2 regions of the Gryllotalpicola sp. genome follow, and region 2 is predicted to be linked to the other one. Evidence: predicted binding sites of a transcription regulator. Region 2 holds the regulator's gene; the other holds the start of a gene.

Region 1 (7,734 bases), on a different contig from region 2:
ATCACGAAGCCCGACAGTGCGAAGGGCTTCCGCGTCCTGCGCGTGCGCCGCCGCTGAGGCTGCGGTTATTGCCGCGCCGCCGCCGCGGCGCGGGTCGCTGCGCGATCCGGCGTACGCGCCGCCGGATCGCTATGACCGGTCAGGTGCGCACGTCACCTGGGCGCCGCCGCCGCGTCACCTTTCAGAAGGGCGGCAAGGGCCTCGGGGGTGGCGCCGGCGATGTCGACGATCTTGGTGCGCGCGGTGCGGCCGCTGACCAGCTCGACGTCGCGGCGCTTGACCCCGAAGGCGGCGGCGAGCGCCGCCAGTGCGGCATCCGTCGCCCTGCCGTCGACCGCCGGAGTCGCGACCGCCACGACGAGCGCACCGTCGTGCGCGCCGCCGACGCGCGTGCGCCCGGCTCCCGGTTTGACGCGGATCGTCACCCTCATCGGTTCTGGACGCCCGGCGGTCAGCCGAGGGAAAGCTCGCCGTCGTATACCAGCTCTGCGGGGCCGGACAGTGCGACGTGCTCGCCGTCCTCCGCCGGGAACATCCGCACCGCAAGGCGGCCGCCGTCGACCTCGACGCTCCAGTCGTTCGGTGCCCCCTCACCCGCCCAGTAGCGGGTCGCGAGGGCGGAGGCAACGATGCCGGTGCCGCAGGAGAGCGTCTCCCCGCTGCCGCGCTCGTGCACCCGCATCCGGATCCGGCCGACCCCGTCTTTGACGAGCGGATCGCGTGGCACGACGAACTCGATGTTCGCACCCGCCTCGGGCGCCGGCTCGAGCACCGGCGAGTAGGCGAGGTCGAGGGCGTCGAGATCGTCGTCACTCGGCAGGGCCACGACGACGTGAGGATTGCCGACATTGACGCCGAGACCGTCGAGCGCCAGGCCCAGCCCCTTGGCGCGCACCTGCGGCTCGCCGCCGTCGAGCTTCCAGCGGCCGAGGTCGACCTGGTAGCCGAGGATCGAACGCTGCACATCGCGCACGCCGGCGCGCGTGCCGATGGCGATCGTCTCGCCGGGTGCGAGGGTCGCCAGACCGCTCGCGATGAGGAACTCGATGTAGACCCGGATGCCATTGCCGCACATCTCGGCCACCGAGCCGTCGGCATTGTGGTAGTCCATGAACCACTGGGCGTCCGGATCCTCGGCAAGGGCCGCCGCCCCCTCGGGCAGACTCACCGAGCGGACGGCGCGGATGACGCCGTCGGCGCCCACCCCGAAGTGGCGGTCGCAGATCGCGACGATCTGCTCCGGGGTGAGCTCCAGCTCGCCGTCCGGGTCGGCGAAGAGCACGAAGTCGTTGCCCGTGCCCTGCCCCTTGGTGAATCGCAGCGTCACTCCCACGTTTCCAGCCTATCGACGGCCGCGCGCACCCTCTCGGCGGGCGTCATGACGCTCGTGTCGAGCCAGACGGCGCCCGGATAGCGTCGGAACCAGCTCACCTGGCGGCGGGCGTAGCGTCGGGTGAGCGCTTGCGTCTGCGCGATCGCGGCGGCCTCGGTCGCCTCGCCGCGCAGTTGCGCGAGCGCCTGCGCGTACCCGATGGCACGGTTCGCCGTCACGCCCTGCTCGATGCCGAACTCCCTGAGGCGCTGCACCTCGTCGAGCATCCCGTTCGCCCACATCCGCTCGACGCGGCGGTCGAGCCGTTCGACGAGGATGTCGCGCGGCGTACTCAGGCCGATGATCAGCGTCGGCCGCCACCGCCGCGGCTCGTCGGGAAGCGCGGCGCCGTGCCCGGTCTCGTCGAGTTCGAGCACCTCGAGGGCGCGCATGACCCGGCGGCCGTTGGCAGGGTCGATGCGCTCAGCGGTGACGGGGTCGCGCTGTCTGAGGCGTTGGAAGAGGACGCCGGGCCCGAGAGCCGCCAGTTCGTCCTCGAGCCGCGCGCGCAGTTCGGGATCACGGGCGGGGAACCGGAAGTCGTAGATCGCCGCCGAAACGTAGAGCCCCGACCCGCCGACGAGGATCGGCGTCTTAGCTGCGACGACCACCGCCTCGATCGCGGCCCGAGCGGCCGGCTGATAGGCGGCGACGCTCGCCTCTTCGGTGACCTCGAGCACGTCGAGGAGGTGGTGCGGGATGCCGCGCCGCTCGGCCACCGGAACCTTCGCAGTCCCGACGTCCATCCCCCGGTAGAGCTGCATCGCGTCGGCGCCGACGATCTCAGCCGCCGCCGCGCCACCCAGGGCTTCTGCGAGGGCGAGGGCGAACTCCGACTTTCCGGTGCCCGTCGCGCCCACGATCGCGACCAGCGGTGCGCCGGCACCTCGATTCCCAGACGGGCCCGCGGCGCTGCCCAACCGTCGGCGCTCCTAGCCGCGCAGCGTCGGCATGCCGATCGAGACCGGCCCGCCGGCGACGTCGTGCGAGTGCCCTGTCGGGATCTCGCACGCCTCCGCCTGCTCGCGGTCCCACGCGTCGCCGGCGCGGGTCCGGCGGATGCGCAGCGGGGTGCCGTCGGCGGAATCCGCGAGGAGATGGAACGGCGCGGCGTGCGTCACCTCGACGGTGACGACATCGCCGGGACGGGGCATCTCAGAGCCGGCGGGCACCTCGAAGTGGACGAGGCGGTTGTCTTCGGCGCGGCCGCTGAGGCGGCGGGTCTCGCCATCCTTCTTGCCCTCGCCGATGGCGACGAGCACCTCGACCGAGCGGCCGACCACCTTCCGGTTCTCCTCCAGCGCGATGCGGTCCTGCAGGATCGCGAGACGCTCATAGCGCTCCTGCACGACCTCCTTGGGCACCTGGTCCGCCATCGTCGCCGCCGGCGTGCCGGGCCGGATCGAGTACTGGAAGGTGAAGGCCGAGGCGAAACGCGCCTGCTCGACGACGCGCAGGGTGTCCTCGAAGTCCTCCTCGGTCTCACCGGGGAAGCCGACGATGATGTCAGTGCTGATCGCCGCGTTGGGGATCTTCGCGCGCACCCGGTCGAGGATGCCGAGGAACTTCTCGGACCGGTACGAGCGGCGCATCGCGCGCAGAATGCGATCCGAGCCGGACTGCAGCGGCATGTGGAGCTGCGGCATGACACTCGGAGTCTCGGCCATCGCGTCGAGGACGTCATCGGTGAACGCAGCAGGATGCGGGCTCGTGAAGCGGATGCGCTCCAACCCGTCGACCTGCCCGGCGGCGCGCAGCAGCTTGGCGAACGCCTGGCGGTCGCCGAACTCGACACCGTAGGAGTTGACGTTCTGGCCGAGGAGGGTGACCTCGATGGCGCCGTCGGCGACAATCGACCGGATCTCGGAGAGGACGTCGCCCGGGCGGCGGTCGCGTTCCTTCCCGCGCAAGCTGGGGACGATGCAGAAGGTGCAGGTGTTGTTGCAGCCGACCGAGATGCTCACCCAGCCGGCGTAGGTCGACTCCCGCTTGGTCGGCAGGGTCGACGGGAAGACCTCGAGGGATTCGAGGATCTCGATCTGCGCCTCGTGGTTGTGGCGGGCGCGCTCGAGCAGACTCGGAAGGGCGCCCATGTTGTGCGTGCCGAAGACGACGTCGACCCACGGCGCCCTCTCGAGGATGACGCTCTTGTCCTTCTGGGCGAGGCAGCCGCCGACCGCGATCTGCATGCCCTCGTGGCGACGCTTGACCGAGGCGAGGTGGCCGAGCGTGCCGTACAGCTTGTTGTCGGCGTTCTCGCGCACCGCGCAGGTGTTGATGACGACGATGTCGGCCTCTTCGCCGTCGGCCTTGACGTAGCCGGATGCCTCGAGCGAGCCGGCAAGGCGTTCGGAGTCGTGCACGTTCATCTGGCAGCCGAAAGTCCGCACCTCGTAGGTGCGTGCGCGCTCGGGAAGAACAGTGCTCATGACGAGCCCATTGTATTTCGAGAAACGCAGCCTACTGTCGGGTCCGCATCGCCTCTGAGACGGCATAGCGCACGGTGTCGGCCTCGTAGCCGCGGCGTTGGAGGTAGCCGATGAGCCGCCGCTTCGCGGCATCGTCCGCGACGGAACCCATCTGGCCGATGCGCTTGACGGCGAGTGCGGCAGCCCGCTCGCGCTCACCGTCAGGCAACCGATCGAAGGGCTGGCCCGGAATCGCCCAGCCGTCATCCGCCCGGCTGCCGGCGTCCGTCGGCAATGGCGCCCCGGTCGCAGCCGTACCTGCCGCAGGCCCCTCCTCGGAGGTGGGAACGGCCCACGGCAGGTACGTGACGTTGTCGCGCTCGGACACTAGGCCCCGCGGCGCTGCTGCAGCTTCTCGGTGATCTCGGCCACGGGCGCCTCTGCCTCGACGGCGGCGACCTCGACGGCGGCGACCTCGGGGGCGTTGGGATCCTTCACGACGCCGAGCTTGATGAGGAGCTTGCGCTCGATCTCGGCGGCGATGTCCGGGTTCTCGATGAGGAAGGAACGGGAATTCTCCTTCCCCTGGCCGAGCTGGTCGCCGTCGTAGGTGTACCAGGCGCCGGACTTCTTGACGATGCCATGGTCGACGCCGAAGTCGATCAGGCTGCCCTCGCGTGAGATGCCGGTGCCGAACAGGATGTCGAACTCGGCCTGTTTGAAGGGCGGGGCCATCTTGTTCTTGACGACTTTCACACGGGTGCGGTTGCCGACGGCGTCCGCCCCGTCCTTGAGGGTCTCGATGCGACGGATGTCGAGGCGGACCGAGGCGTAGAACTTCAGCGCCTTGCCGCCCGAGGTGGTCTCCGGACTGCCGAAGAACACGCCGATCTTCTCGCGAAGCTGGTTGATGAAGATCATCGTCGTGTTGGTCTGGTTGAGCGCGCCGGTGAGCTTGCGCAGCGCCTGGGACATGAGACGCGCCTGCAGCCCGACGTGGGCGTCGCCCATCTCGCCCTCGATCTCGGCGCGGGGCACGAGTGCAGCGACGGAGTCGATGACGATGACGTCGATGGAACCCGAGCGCACGAGCATGTCGGCGATCTCGAGCGCCTGCTCGCCGGTGTCGGGCTGCGATACGAGCAGGGAGTCGATGTCGACGCCGAGCTTCTTGGCGTACTCGGGGTCGAGGGCGTGCTCGGCGTCGATGAACGCTGCGATGCCGCCGGCGCGCTGCGCGTTGGCGATGGCGTGCAGCGTCAGCGTCGTCTTGCCCGAGGACTCAGGGCCGTAGATCTCGACGATGCGACCGCGGGGCAGACCGCCGACGCCGAGGGCGACGTCGAGCGCGATCGAGCCCGTCGGGATGACCTCGATAGGGGCGCGCTCATCGCTGCCGAGGCGCATGACGGAGCCTTTGCCGAACTGGCGGTCGATCTGGGCGAGAGCGGTTTCAAGAGCCTTATCGCGGTCGGCAGGAGTGGGCATTTCGTTATTCCCTTCGCAGGACTGCTGTGACGGCTAGACGCTACGTGCGGGGTACGACATCGATGCGCAGCGCCCGCGATACGAGTGTGAAACTCGGCCCGGACACTCGGTTGTGTGTGCCGAGTTGCCGGTACGCACAGCATACCGATATTCGAATTGGTGTTCGATCGCGATGCGGCGTGTCGTGACTAGCGCCGACGCGGTTCGGGCACCCCTGCGCCGTACCAGCGCGTCTTCGGAACGTCCATCGCAGCGCAGAGCGCGAGCCAGACATCCCGCGCCGGAGCGCCGGCTGCGAGAGCGGCCGACGCCGTCCGTCCGCCAAGCTGAGTCAGCACGAGATCGCGCACCAGCACTCGGCCGTAGGCCGCGCCGAACTCGTCGTCGACGGCGCGCTCGAACTCGGAGAGGCGCACCTACGCCTTCGAGAGGAGGCCCGCGTCGAAGCCCATCGCGAGGTCGTCGAGCGAGTCGGGCACGATGGAGTCGAACCCCTCGACGACGGCGATGCGATCGCCCACCTCGCGCATGATGACCGAGATCGGGATGTCGAGAGCATCGGCCACCGAGGCGAGGATCTCGCTCGAGGCCTCCTTCTGCCCGCGCTCCACCTCGGAGAGGTAGCCGAGCGCCACACTCGCCCGTGTCGCGACCTGGCGGAGGGTCTGACCCTTCTGCAGCCGGAAGTCCCGAAGCACGTCGCCGATTTCCTGACGAACCAGAATCATGGGGACCCTCCTCACCGTCCGACGGTTGCTTGAACTGTAATTCACGAATCCTTCGCGACTCATGTTAATTCGTAGAACTGTAACGCGACAGAAACCGTCGTATTCCATCAACGGCCTCCGACACGCTGCGAGCGCGGATCGCGGCCCTGTCCCCTTCGAGAAGCAGGGTCGTCACGTCCGCACTATCGGCCGTCGCATAACCGATGTACACCAGCCCGACCGGCTTCCCGTCCTGCTCGTCGGGACCGGCGACCCCGGTCGTCGCGATGCCGAGGTCGGCCGGGCGGGTGCCGACGGCGAGGCGCTCGCGGATACCGCGCGCGAGCGCGAGCGCGACATCCGGGTCGACCGGCCCGCGCTCGGCGAGCAGCGCGGCGTCGACGCCGGCCAGGGTGTGCTTGAGTTCGGTCGCGTAGACGACCGCTCCCCCGAGCACGACGCGGGAGGCGCCGGCCGGACGGGTGAGCTCCGCGGTGAGCGCACCGCCGGTGAGCGATTCGGCGACGGCGATCGTCAGGCCGCGCGCGGCGAGGTCCTCGAGCAACGCGGACGTCGCGTCAGGCATCCGGCCCGCTCCCGTGCGAGCGCGCGAGCCTCGCCGCGTTCCACGCGTAGTCGAGCCCGGAGAGAACGGTGAGCAGGAGGGCCAGACCCATGAGGACGAGGTCCGGCCAGAACGTGACGCCGGAGCCGAGCGTCTGGGTGAACGGCAGCAGCGCGGCCGAGATCGCGATCGCCTGGAGGAGCGTCTTCGCCTTGCCGCCCCGGGAGGCCGGAATGACCCCGCCGCGGATGACGGCGAAGCGGTAGACCGTGATGCCGACCTCGCGCACCGCGATGACGATCGCCACCCACCACGGCAGCTCGCCGAGGACACTGAGGCCGATGAGCGCGCCCAGGGTGAGCACCTTGTCGGCGATGGGGTCGAGCAGCTTGCCGAGCTCGGTGACCTGGTTGTTGCGCCGAGCGAGGTAGCCGTCGACGCCGTCGGTGGCGATGCCGACGATGAAGAGCCCGCCGGCCCACCAGCGCTCGCTCCCGCCCTGGCCGGCGTCGGCGAGCATCAGCCAGAGGAACGCCGGAGCGAAGAAGATCCGGACGACCGTGATCGCGTTGGGTGCGTTCCAGTTGGACGGCTTCGCCGCGGCCTCTGTCACGACACCAGGCTAGTCGCGACCCGTCAGGCCCCAGGCGTCCTCGTCGGATTCGGGCTCGACCTCGTCCAGGCCCGCGTACTGGGCGGCGACGGGGTCGGGCGCGGAGTCTTCGCCACGGAGCCGGGCCATCACATCGGCCAACTGGTCGGGGCTCACCAGCACGTCGCGGGCCTTCGAGCCCTCCGACGGGCCGACGATCTCGCGCGATTCGAGGAGGTCCATGAGGCGGCCCGCCTTCGCGAAGCCGACGCGCAGCTTGCGCTGCAGCATCGACGTCGAACCGAACTGGGTCGACACCACGAGCTCTGCCGCTGCCAGAAGCAGCTCGAGGTCGTCGCCGATGTCACTGTCGATCTCGCGCCGCTCGGTCGGGGCGGCGACGTCCTGCCGGTAGTCGGGGCGCGCCTGCTGCTTGACGTGCGCGACGACCCTGTTGATCTCGGCCTCGCTCACCCAGGCCCCCTGCACGCGCACGGCCTTCGCCGCCCCCATGGGCAGGAAGAGCCCGTCGCCCTGGCCGACGAGCTTGTCGGCACCGGGCTGGTCGAGGATGACGCGGGAATCCGTCACCGAGGTCACCG
Region 2 (7,734 bases):
GCACCGTTATCGGCTACCCGCGCATCGGCCGCCGCCGCGAGCTCAAGAAGGCCGTCGAGGCGTTCTGGAAGGGCTCGATCGACGCCGCCGAGCTCGAGGACCAGGCCAAGCGGCTTCGGGCCGCGACGCGCGAGCGCCTCGCCTCGCTCGGCCTGGGCGCGGCTGACAGCGCCATCCCGGAGTCGTTCTCGTATTACGACCAGGTGCTCGACGCTGCCGTCACCGTCGGCGCGGTGCCGACGCGGTTCGCGTCGCTGCAGGATGCCTCCGGCCGCGTCGACCTCGCCGGCTACTTCACCATCGCCCGCGGCGAGGGCGACAAGGCCCCCCTCGAGATGACGAAGTGGTTCGACTCGAACTACCACTACCTCGTGCCCGAGGTCGGCCCCGAGACGGTCTTCCGCCTCGCGAGCGACTACCTCGTGACGCAGTTCGAGGAGGCGAAGGCGGTCGGCTCTCTCACCCGCCCCGTCATCGTCGGCCCCGTCACCTTCCTCGCCCTCGCCAAGCCGTCCGACGACGCGCCTGAGGGGTTCCGCCCGCTGAGCCGCCTCGCCGACCTCGTGCCCGTCTACGCCGAACTGCTGCAGCGTCTCGCCGCGGCCGGCGCCGAGTGGGTGCAGCTCGACGAGCCGGCGCTCGTCAGCGAGTCGCTCGAGGATTCCCGGGCGGACGTGCTCGCCGCCGCGGCGTCGGCCTATAGCGCCGTCGGCGCCCTCGACGGCAGGCCGCAGCTCTTCGTCGCGGCTCCGTATGCGGCACTCGACGACGCGCTTCCCGTGCTTGCAGCGACCCAGGTCGAGGCGATCGGCCTCGACCTGGTGCGCGGTGCGATCCCCACCGGGCTCGATGCGGCAACGGCGGCCGCGCTGCGGGGCAAGACCCTGGTCGGCGGCGTCATCGACGGCCACAACATCTGGCGCGGCGACCTCGACGCGGCGTTCGGCGTGCTCGAGGCGCTGGCAGCGCTGTCGCCGAAGGTCGCGGCAGCCACCTCGACGTCGCTCCTCCACCTGCCGCACGACGTCGAGGACGAGCCGCACCTCGACGCTCGGCTGAAGAGCTGGCTCGCCTTCGCCGACCAGAAGGCGGCCCAGGTGGCCGTGCTCGCGAAGGGCCTTGTCGAGGGCCGGAACGCGATCCAGGCCGACCTCGACGCGGCATCCGCTGCCCTCGTCGACCGCCGGAGCGCGCCGGGCGTGCGCGACGGCGCCGTGCGTGCGCGCCTCGCCGCGCTCACGGAGGCCGACTTCAACCGCGGCGCCTACGAGGCGCGCCTGGCCGCCCAGGAGGCGAAGCTGCACCTGCCGCTGCTGCCGACGACGACGATCGGCTCCTTCCCGCAGACGGGCGACATCCGCAAGGAGCGCGCGCGGTTCCTCAAGGGCGAGATCGGCTGGGACGAGTACCAGCAGGCGATGCGCGAGGAGATCAAGCGCGTCGTCGACCTGCAGGAGGAGATCGGTCTCGACGTGCTGGTGCACGGGGAGCCGGAGCGCAACGACATGGTGCAGTACTTCGCCGAGAACCTCGACGGCTTCGCGGTGACCGAGAACGGCTGGGTGCAGTCCTACGGTTCGCGCGCCACCCGCCCGTCGATTCTCTGGGGCGACGTCTCGCGCCCCAAGCCCATCACCGTCGAGTGGTCGACGTACACCCAGTCCCTCACCGACAAGCCGGTCAAGGGCATGCTCACCGGGCCAGTGACGATCCTCGCCTGGTCGTTCATCCGCGACGACCAGCCGCTCGGCGAGACGGCCCGCCAGGTCGCGCTCGCCCTGCGCGATGAGATCCACGACCTCGAGGCGGCCGGCATCGGCGTCATCCAGGTCGACGAGCCGGCGCTGCGCGAGCTGCTGCCGCTGAAGAAGAGGGACCAGGCCGCCTACCTCGACTGGTCGGTGGGTTCGTTCCGCCTCGCCACCGCGGGCGTCGCGGACGAGACGCAGATCCACACCCACCTCTGCTACTCGGAGTTCGGCGTCATCATCGACGCCATCAGCAACCTCGACGCGGACGTCACCTCGATCGAGGCTGCCCGGTCGCGCATGGAGGTCGTGCACGACATCGAGACGAGCGGCTTCGCGCATGGAGTGGGCCCCGGCGTCTACGACATCCACTCGCCGCGCGTGCCGTCGGTGGCCGAGGTCACCGAACTGCTCGAGAAGGCCGTCGCCCACATCCCGACCCGCCAGGTGTGGGTGAATCCGGACTGCGGTCTCAAGACCCGCGGCTACGACGAGACCGTCGCCTCGCTGCGGAACATCATCGCGGCGACGAAGACCGTGCGCGCGGAGCTCGAGAAGGCCTAGCCGATCGGCTGTGAAGGGGGCGGGATTCCGAGGAATCCCGCCCCCTTCGCGCTGGAGACGACGAGCTACACCGAGCGCAGCACCGCGACGACCTTGCCCAGCACGACCGCCTCGTCGCCGAGGATCGGCTCGAAGGCGGTGTTGCGCGGCAGCAGCCAGGTGTGCCCGTCGCGCTGGCGGAAGACCTTGACGGTCGCTTCGCCGTCGAGCATCGCCGCGACGATCTCACCGTTCTCGGCGGTGTGCTGCTGGCGCACGACGACCCAGTCGCCGTCGCAGATGGCGGCGTCGATCATCGACTCGCCGACGACTTTGAGCATGAAGAGGTCGCCGCCTCCGACGAGCCGGCGGGGCAGCGGGAACACCTCGTCGATCTGCTGATCGGCGGTGATGGGGATGCCGGCGGCGATGCGCCCCACGAGCGGGACGAGCGTCGCGTCGCCGACGGGGATCTTGGAGTCGAAGTCCTCGGATTCCTGCGCGGGAGAGGGGGTGTCGATGAGGATCTCGAGGGCGCGCGGCCGGTTGGGGTCGCGGCGCAGATAACCGCTGAGCTCGAGCTGCTGGAGCTGGTGCGTGACGCTCGAGAGCGAGGCGAGCCCGACGGCGTCGCCGATCTCGCGCATGCTCGGCGGGTAGCCGCGGGCCGCCAGCGACTTCTTGATGACGTCGAGGATGGCGAGCTGTTTGTCGCTGAGGCTTGTGCGACGCCTCGTCTTGGGCTTGGTGTCGGTCACTGCGCTCCCTTACGGACTGAATGTCAGTGGTTCGTGTTTGCATTTTGACAGCAGAAGAAAACTAGCGAAGGAACCGCCGGTTTTCGCGGATGTGTTCGAGTGTGTTGCCGAAACACTCGAAAACATTCGCCTGACACTCAGTATTGCGCAAACCGAGAATCGAAATTATATTCTAGTCTAGGGTTTCCCATCGAATATCCGTTCCGAAGAAAATGACCAACCTGGAGGTAGCACAATGAGCACCATCGCAACAGGTGTGTACGCGCCTGCTCGAGGCGCAATGCCCGGCATGGTCGGTGTCCGCGAGGCGGTCGTGCGCAGCCGCCTGCGTCTGACCCGGCGCGGTCGTGCGGTGGTCGCCGCCGTCATCGTGACCCCCGTCATCGTCACGCTTGCTGTGCTCGGCCTGTCCGGCGGCAACGCGGCGGCGAGCACCGATCCGTCGAACGTCTCGTTCCAGCACGTCACCGTGCAGCAGGGCGAGTCCCTCTGGCAGATCGCCGAGACCATCGCCCCCGACGCCGACCCGCGCGTCGTCATCACCGCCATCGTCGACCTCAACCAGCTCGCGTCGGCGACGGTGTTCGCGGGCGAGAGCCTCGCCGTTCCCACGCAGTACTCGCACTGATCCGCCTTCTACGATTGACGGGTGACGACGCTCGACGACCTCCCTCTTCGAGATGACCTTCGCGGCCTCAAGCCCTACGGGGCGCCGCAGGCTCATCTGCGGGTCGAACTCAATGTCAACGAGAACACCCACGGCGTCCCCGCCGAGGTCCAGGTCGACATCCTGAACCGCCTCCGCGAGGCCGTCGCGAACGCGAACCGCTACCCCGACCGCGAGTTCACCGAACTGCGCGAGGCTCTCGCCGACTTCCTCGGGCACGGTCTCACGCCCGATCAGATCTGGGCGGCCAACGGCTCGAACGAGATCATCCAGCAGATCCTCCAGGCATTCGGCGGACCCGGGCGCGTGCTGTTCTCCTTCGAGCCCACCTATTCGATGTATCCGCTCTACGCCAAGGGCACGGCGACGAACTATGTCGGCGGTCGCCGCGAGGCCGATTTCACGCTCGGGCCCGAGGACGCAGCGGCCCAGGTCGCGGCCGGGCACCCCGACGTCGTCATCCTGTGCTCCCCGAACAACCCGACCGGAACCCCGCTGAGCCTCGACGTCGTCAAGGCTGTCTACGAGGCGACGCGCGGCATCGTCGTCGTCGATGAGGCGTATCAGGAGTTCGCGCCGAAGGATGCCCCAAGCGCCCTCAGCCTGCTGCCGGGCCGCGAGCGGCTCATCGTCTCGCGCACCATGAGCAAGGCGTTCGCCTTCGCCGGGGTGCGACTCGGCTATCTCGCCGCCGACCCCGCCGTCGCCGACGCCCTGCGGCTCGTGCGCCTGCCCTACCACCTCTCTGCTCTGACGCAGGCCGCCGCCCTCGGCGCGCTCGCCCATACCGACCTCATGCTCCAGAACGTCGACGACATCAAGGTGCAGCGCGACCGCATCATCACCACCCTCAAGGGACTCGGCCTCACGGTGCACGCCTCGTGGAGCAACTTCGTCCTCTTCGGCGGACTGGACGACCCGCACGGGCTCTGGAACGCCCTCTACGAGGAGGGCATCATCGTCCGCGAGACGAGCATTCCCGGCCACCTGCGCGTCACCGCCGGGACCCAGGACGAGACGAGCGAATTCCTCAGCGCGGTCGCCCGATACGTCCGGAACCGCGCCGAGGCCGCGAATCCGGCCTCGGTAGGCTAGAGGCATGACAGCACGTCAGGCCTCGATCAGACGCGAGACGGGCGAGTCGAGCGTCGAGTTGAGCCTCGACCTCGACGGCTCCGGCCGCGCCGACATCGACACCTCGGTGCCCTTCTTCGACCACCTGCTCACCGCGTTCGCCAAGCACTCGCTCACCGACCTTGCGGTGCGTGCGAAGGGCGACACCCGTATCGACGTGCACCACACCGTCGAGGACACCGGCATCGTGCTCGGCCAGGCGATCAAGCAGGCGCTCGGCGACAAGAGCGGCATCAGCCGCTTCGGCGACGCGCTCGTCCCGCTCGACGACGCCCTCGCGCAGGCCGTCGTCGACGTCTCGGGCCGTCCCTACCTCGTCCACGAGGGCGAACCGGCCGGCTTCGAGTTCCACCTCATCGGCGGCCACTTCACCGGCTCCCTCGTGCGCCACGTCTTCGAGGCGATCGCGTTCAACGCCGCGCTCACGGTGCATGTGCGCGTCCTCGCCGGGCGCGATCCGCACCACATCGCCGAAGCCGAGTTCAAGGCTTTCGCGCGCGCGTTCCGTCAGGCGAAGGCGCTCGACCCGCTCGTGAGCGGCATTCCGTCGACCAAGGGCGCGCTGTGAGCGCACCGCGCGTCGTCGTCCTCGACTACGGCTCGGGCAACATCCACTCGGCCGCCAAGGCGCTCGAGGCCGCCGGTGCGACGGTCGAGGTGACCCGCGACCGCCGGAAGGCGATGGATGCCGACGGCCTCGTCGTCCCCGGCGTCGGCGCCTTCGAGGCGGTCGTCAGCCGGCTCAAGGCAGTCCGGGGCGACGAGATCATCGACCGTCGCCTCGCGGGCTCCCGCCCGGTGCTGGGCATCTGCGTCGGCATGCAGGTGCTCTTCGAGACCGGCGACGAGCGCGGCGTGAAGTCGGAGGGCCTGGGGGAGTGGCCGGGCGCAGTCGACGAGCTGAAGAGCGACATCCTGCCCCAGATCGGCTGGAACACCGTGAGCGCGCCCGAGGACTCCGTGCTGTTCGACGGCGTGGGCGAGGAGCGCTTCTACTTCGTGCACTCCTTCGCCGTGCAGGACTGGACGCTCGAGACGCCGCCGCCGTACCCGGCGGCGAAGGTGACCTGGGCCGACTACGGCGGCCCATTCGTCGCAGCCGTCGAGAACGGGCCGCTGTCGGCGACGCAGTTCCACCCCGAGAAGTCCGGCCAGGCCGGCATCCGCCTGCTCACGAACTGGGTGAACGCGCTGTGAGCCGGCTCGTGCTGCTGCCCGCGGTCGACGTGGCAGACGGAAAGGCCGTGCGCCTCACGCAGGGCGAGGCCGGCAGCGAGACGAGCTACGGCAGCCCCGTCGACGCGGCCCGCGAATGGGTCGACCAGGGAGCCGAGTGGATCCACCTCGTCGACCTCGACGCCGCGTTCGGCCGGGGCGAGAACCGCTCGATCCTGCGCGACGTGCTGCGCGAGGTGTCCGGCGTGAAGGTCGAGCTGTCCGGAGGGATCCGCGACGACGCGAGCCTCGAGCACGCGCTGGAGATGGGCGCGACCCGCGTCAACCTCGGCACTGCGGCCCTGGAGAACCCCGAGTGGGCCGGTGCGGTGATCGGGCGGTACGGCGAGCAGATCGCCGTCGGGCTCGATGTGCGCGGCACGACGCTCGCCGCCCGCGGCTGGACCAAGGACGGCGGCGATCTCTGGGAGGTGCTGTCGCGCCTGGAAGAGGCGGGGTGCGCGCGCTACGTGGTCACCGACGTGACCAAGGACGGCACGCTCATGGGCCCGAACCTCGACCTGCTCACGCAGCTGACCGAGCGGACGTCCAAGCCCATCGTGGCGTCGGGCGGCATCTCCAGCCTCGACGATCTGCGCGCGCTGCGCGCGCTGGTGCCGGCCGGCGTCGAGGCTGCGATCGTCGGCAAGGCGCTGTACGCCGGGGCGTTCACGCTCGTCGAGGCGCTCGATGTCGCCGGCCGCTGACGGCCTAGAGGCGGAAGCCTCGCGGACCTCGGCGTCGTCGGGCGCCGCCGCAGGCGGGAGGCGCCTGTTCGGCGCTACCGCCGACGCGGATTCCGCGGGCCAGCCCTGGGCGGGCCGCTCCTTCCAGCCGAACCCCGCGGCCGCCGACGACGGCGCAGCCGACCCGGTGCTGCTCGCCGCGCTGACGGCTTTTGCGTCAGGCGCCGACGATCCGGTCGCCATCGTCGAAGCCTTCCGCACCGCCCGCCTGCTCGTCCCGCTCGTCGCGCACGCGGGCGACGTGGGGCACGCGCCGGATGGCCATCTCGTCGACAAGACGCAGGAGCTCGCCATCGTCACCGTCGCCGGCCCCGACGGGCGGCGGGTGCTTCCGGCCTTCAGCTCGGTGGAAGCGATGCGACTCTGGGATCCGAAGGCCCGGCCCGTTCCCGCCGCGGGTCCCCGCATCGCGCTCGCCGCCGCGAGCGAGGGCACGGAGCTCGTCGTCGTCGATCCGGCGAGCCCGCACGAGCACGTACTGCGTCGTCCGGCCGTGCGGGCCCTCGCGACCGGCGCGACCTGGATTCCCGCTGCGGAGAATCCTGCGGTCGCGGCGGCGTTCGCCGAATCCGTCGCCGCCGATCCCGACGCGGTCGCGGTCGCCCTGGAGGGCGCCGACCCCGCCTACCGGTTGCGCGCGGAGGAGCTGCTGGTGCGGCTCACCCTGCGACCTGGCCTCGACCAGGCCGGCCTCGACGCGGCCGTCCGGCGCCTCGGCGCCGCCTGGGCGGCCTCCGCCGCGATCGCCGACGGCGTGGATTCTCTCCGCCTCGCGCTCCGGTAGGTTCGGGCCGTGCCGATCCCGGAGTTCATCGCGAGGCTGTGCGAGAAGATCGACACCGACGAGCTCTGGCCGAGCGCGGTGACCGCGGTGGCGTGCGCTCCTGCCCAGCCATAGCGATGCGACGGCGCGTACGTCGCAT

The links. Region 2 encodes LexA, which represses DNA repair genes until DNA is damaged. Its sites were predicted from a motif close to TCGAACANNTGTTCGA; they were not measured.
Region 1: the regulator LexA is predicted to act here: its motif matches at 5,420-5,435, upstream of recA (recombinase RecA).

The regions. Positions count from the first base shown of each region.
Region 1 covers NZ_DAIEII010000005.1:5,403-13,136, forward strand. Annotated here, with positions in the region: gene M7D61_RS00390 (methyltransferase) at 1-57, shown strand, start outside; gene M7D61_RS00395 (DUF167 domain-containing protein) at 153-431, opposite strand; gene dapF (diaminopimelate epimerase) at 452-1,327, opposite strand; gene miaA (tRNA (adenosine(37)-N6)-dimethylallyltransferase MiaA) at 1,324-2,292, opposite strand; gene miaB (tRNA (N6-isopentenyl adenosine(37)-C2)-methylthiotransferase MiaB) at 2,305-3,801, opposite strand; gene M7D61_RS00415 (RecX family transcriptional regulator) at 3,833-4,168, opposite strand; gene recA (recombinase RecA) at 4,168-5,268, opposite strand; gene M7D61_RS00425 (DUF3046 domain-containing protein) at 5,457-5,684, opposite strand; gene M7D61_RS00430 (helix-turn-helix transcriptional regulator) at 5,685-5,996, opposite strand; gene M7D61_RS00435 (nicotinamide-nucleotide amidohydrolase family protein) at 6,061-6,561, opposite strand; gene pgsA (CDP-diacylglycerol--glycerol-3-phosphate 3-phosphatidyltransferase) at 6,554-7,153, opposite strand; gene M7D61_RS00445 (DNA translocase FtsK) at 7,163-7,734, opposite strand, start outside.
Region 2 covers NZ_DAIEII010000051.1:25,420-33,153, reverse strand. Annotated here, with positions in the region: gene metE (5-methyltetrahydropteroyltriglutamate--homocysteine S-methyltransferase) at 1-2,312, shown strand, start outside; gene lexA (transcriptional repressor LexA) at 2,378-3,049, opposite strand; gene M7D61_RS06180 (LysM peptidoglycan-binding domain-containing protein) at 3,285-3,677, shown strand; gene M7D61_RS06175 (histidinol-phosphate transaminase) at 3,699-4,811, shown strand; gene hisB (imidazoleglycerol-phosphate dehydratase HisB) at 4,816-5,418, shown strand; gene hisH (imidazole glycerol phosphate synthase subunit HisH) at 5,415-6,047, shown strand; gene priA (bifunctional 1-(5-phosphoribosyl)-5-((5-phosphoribosylamino)methylideneamino)imidazole-4-carboxamide isomerase/phosphoribosylanthranilate isomerase PriA) at 6,044-6,772, shown strand; gene M7D61_RS06155 (SseB family protein) at 6,756-7,595, shown strand.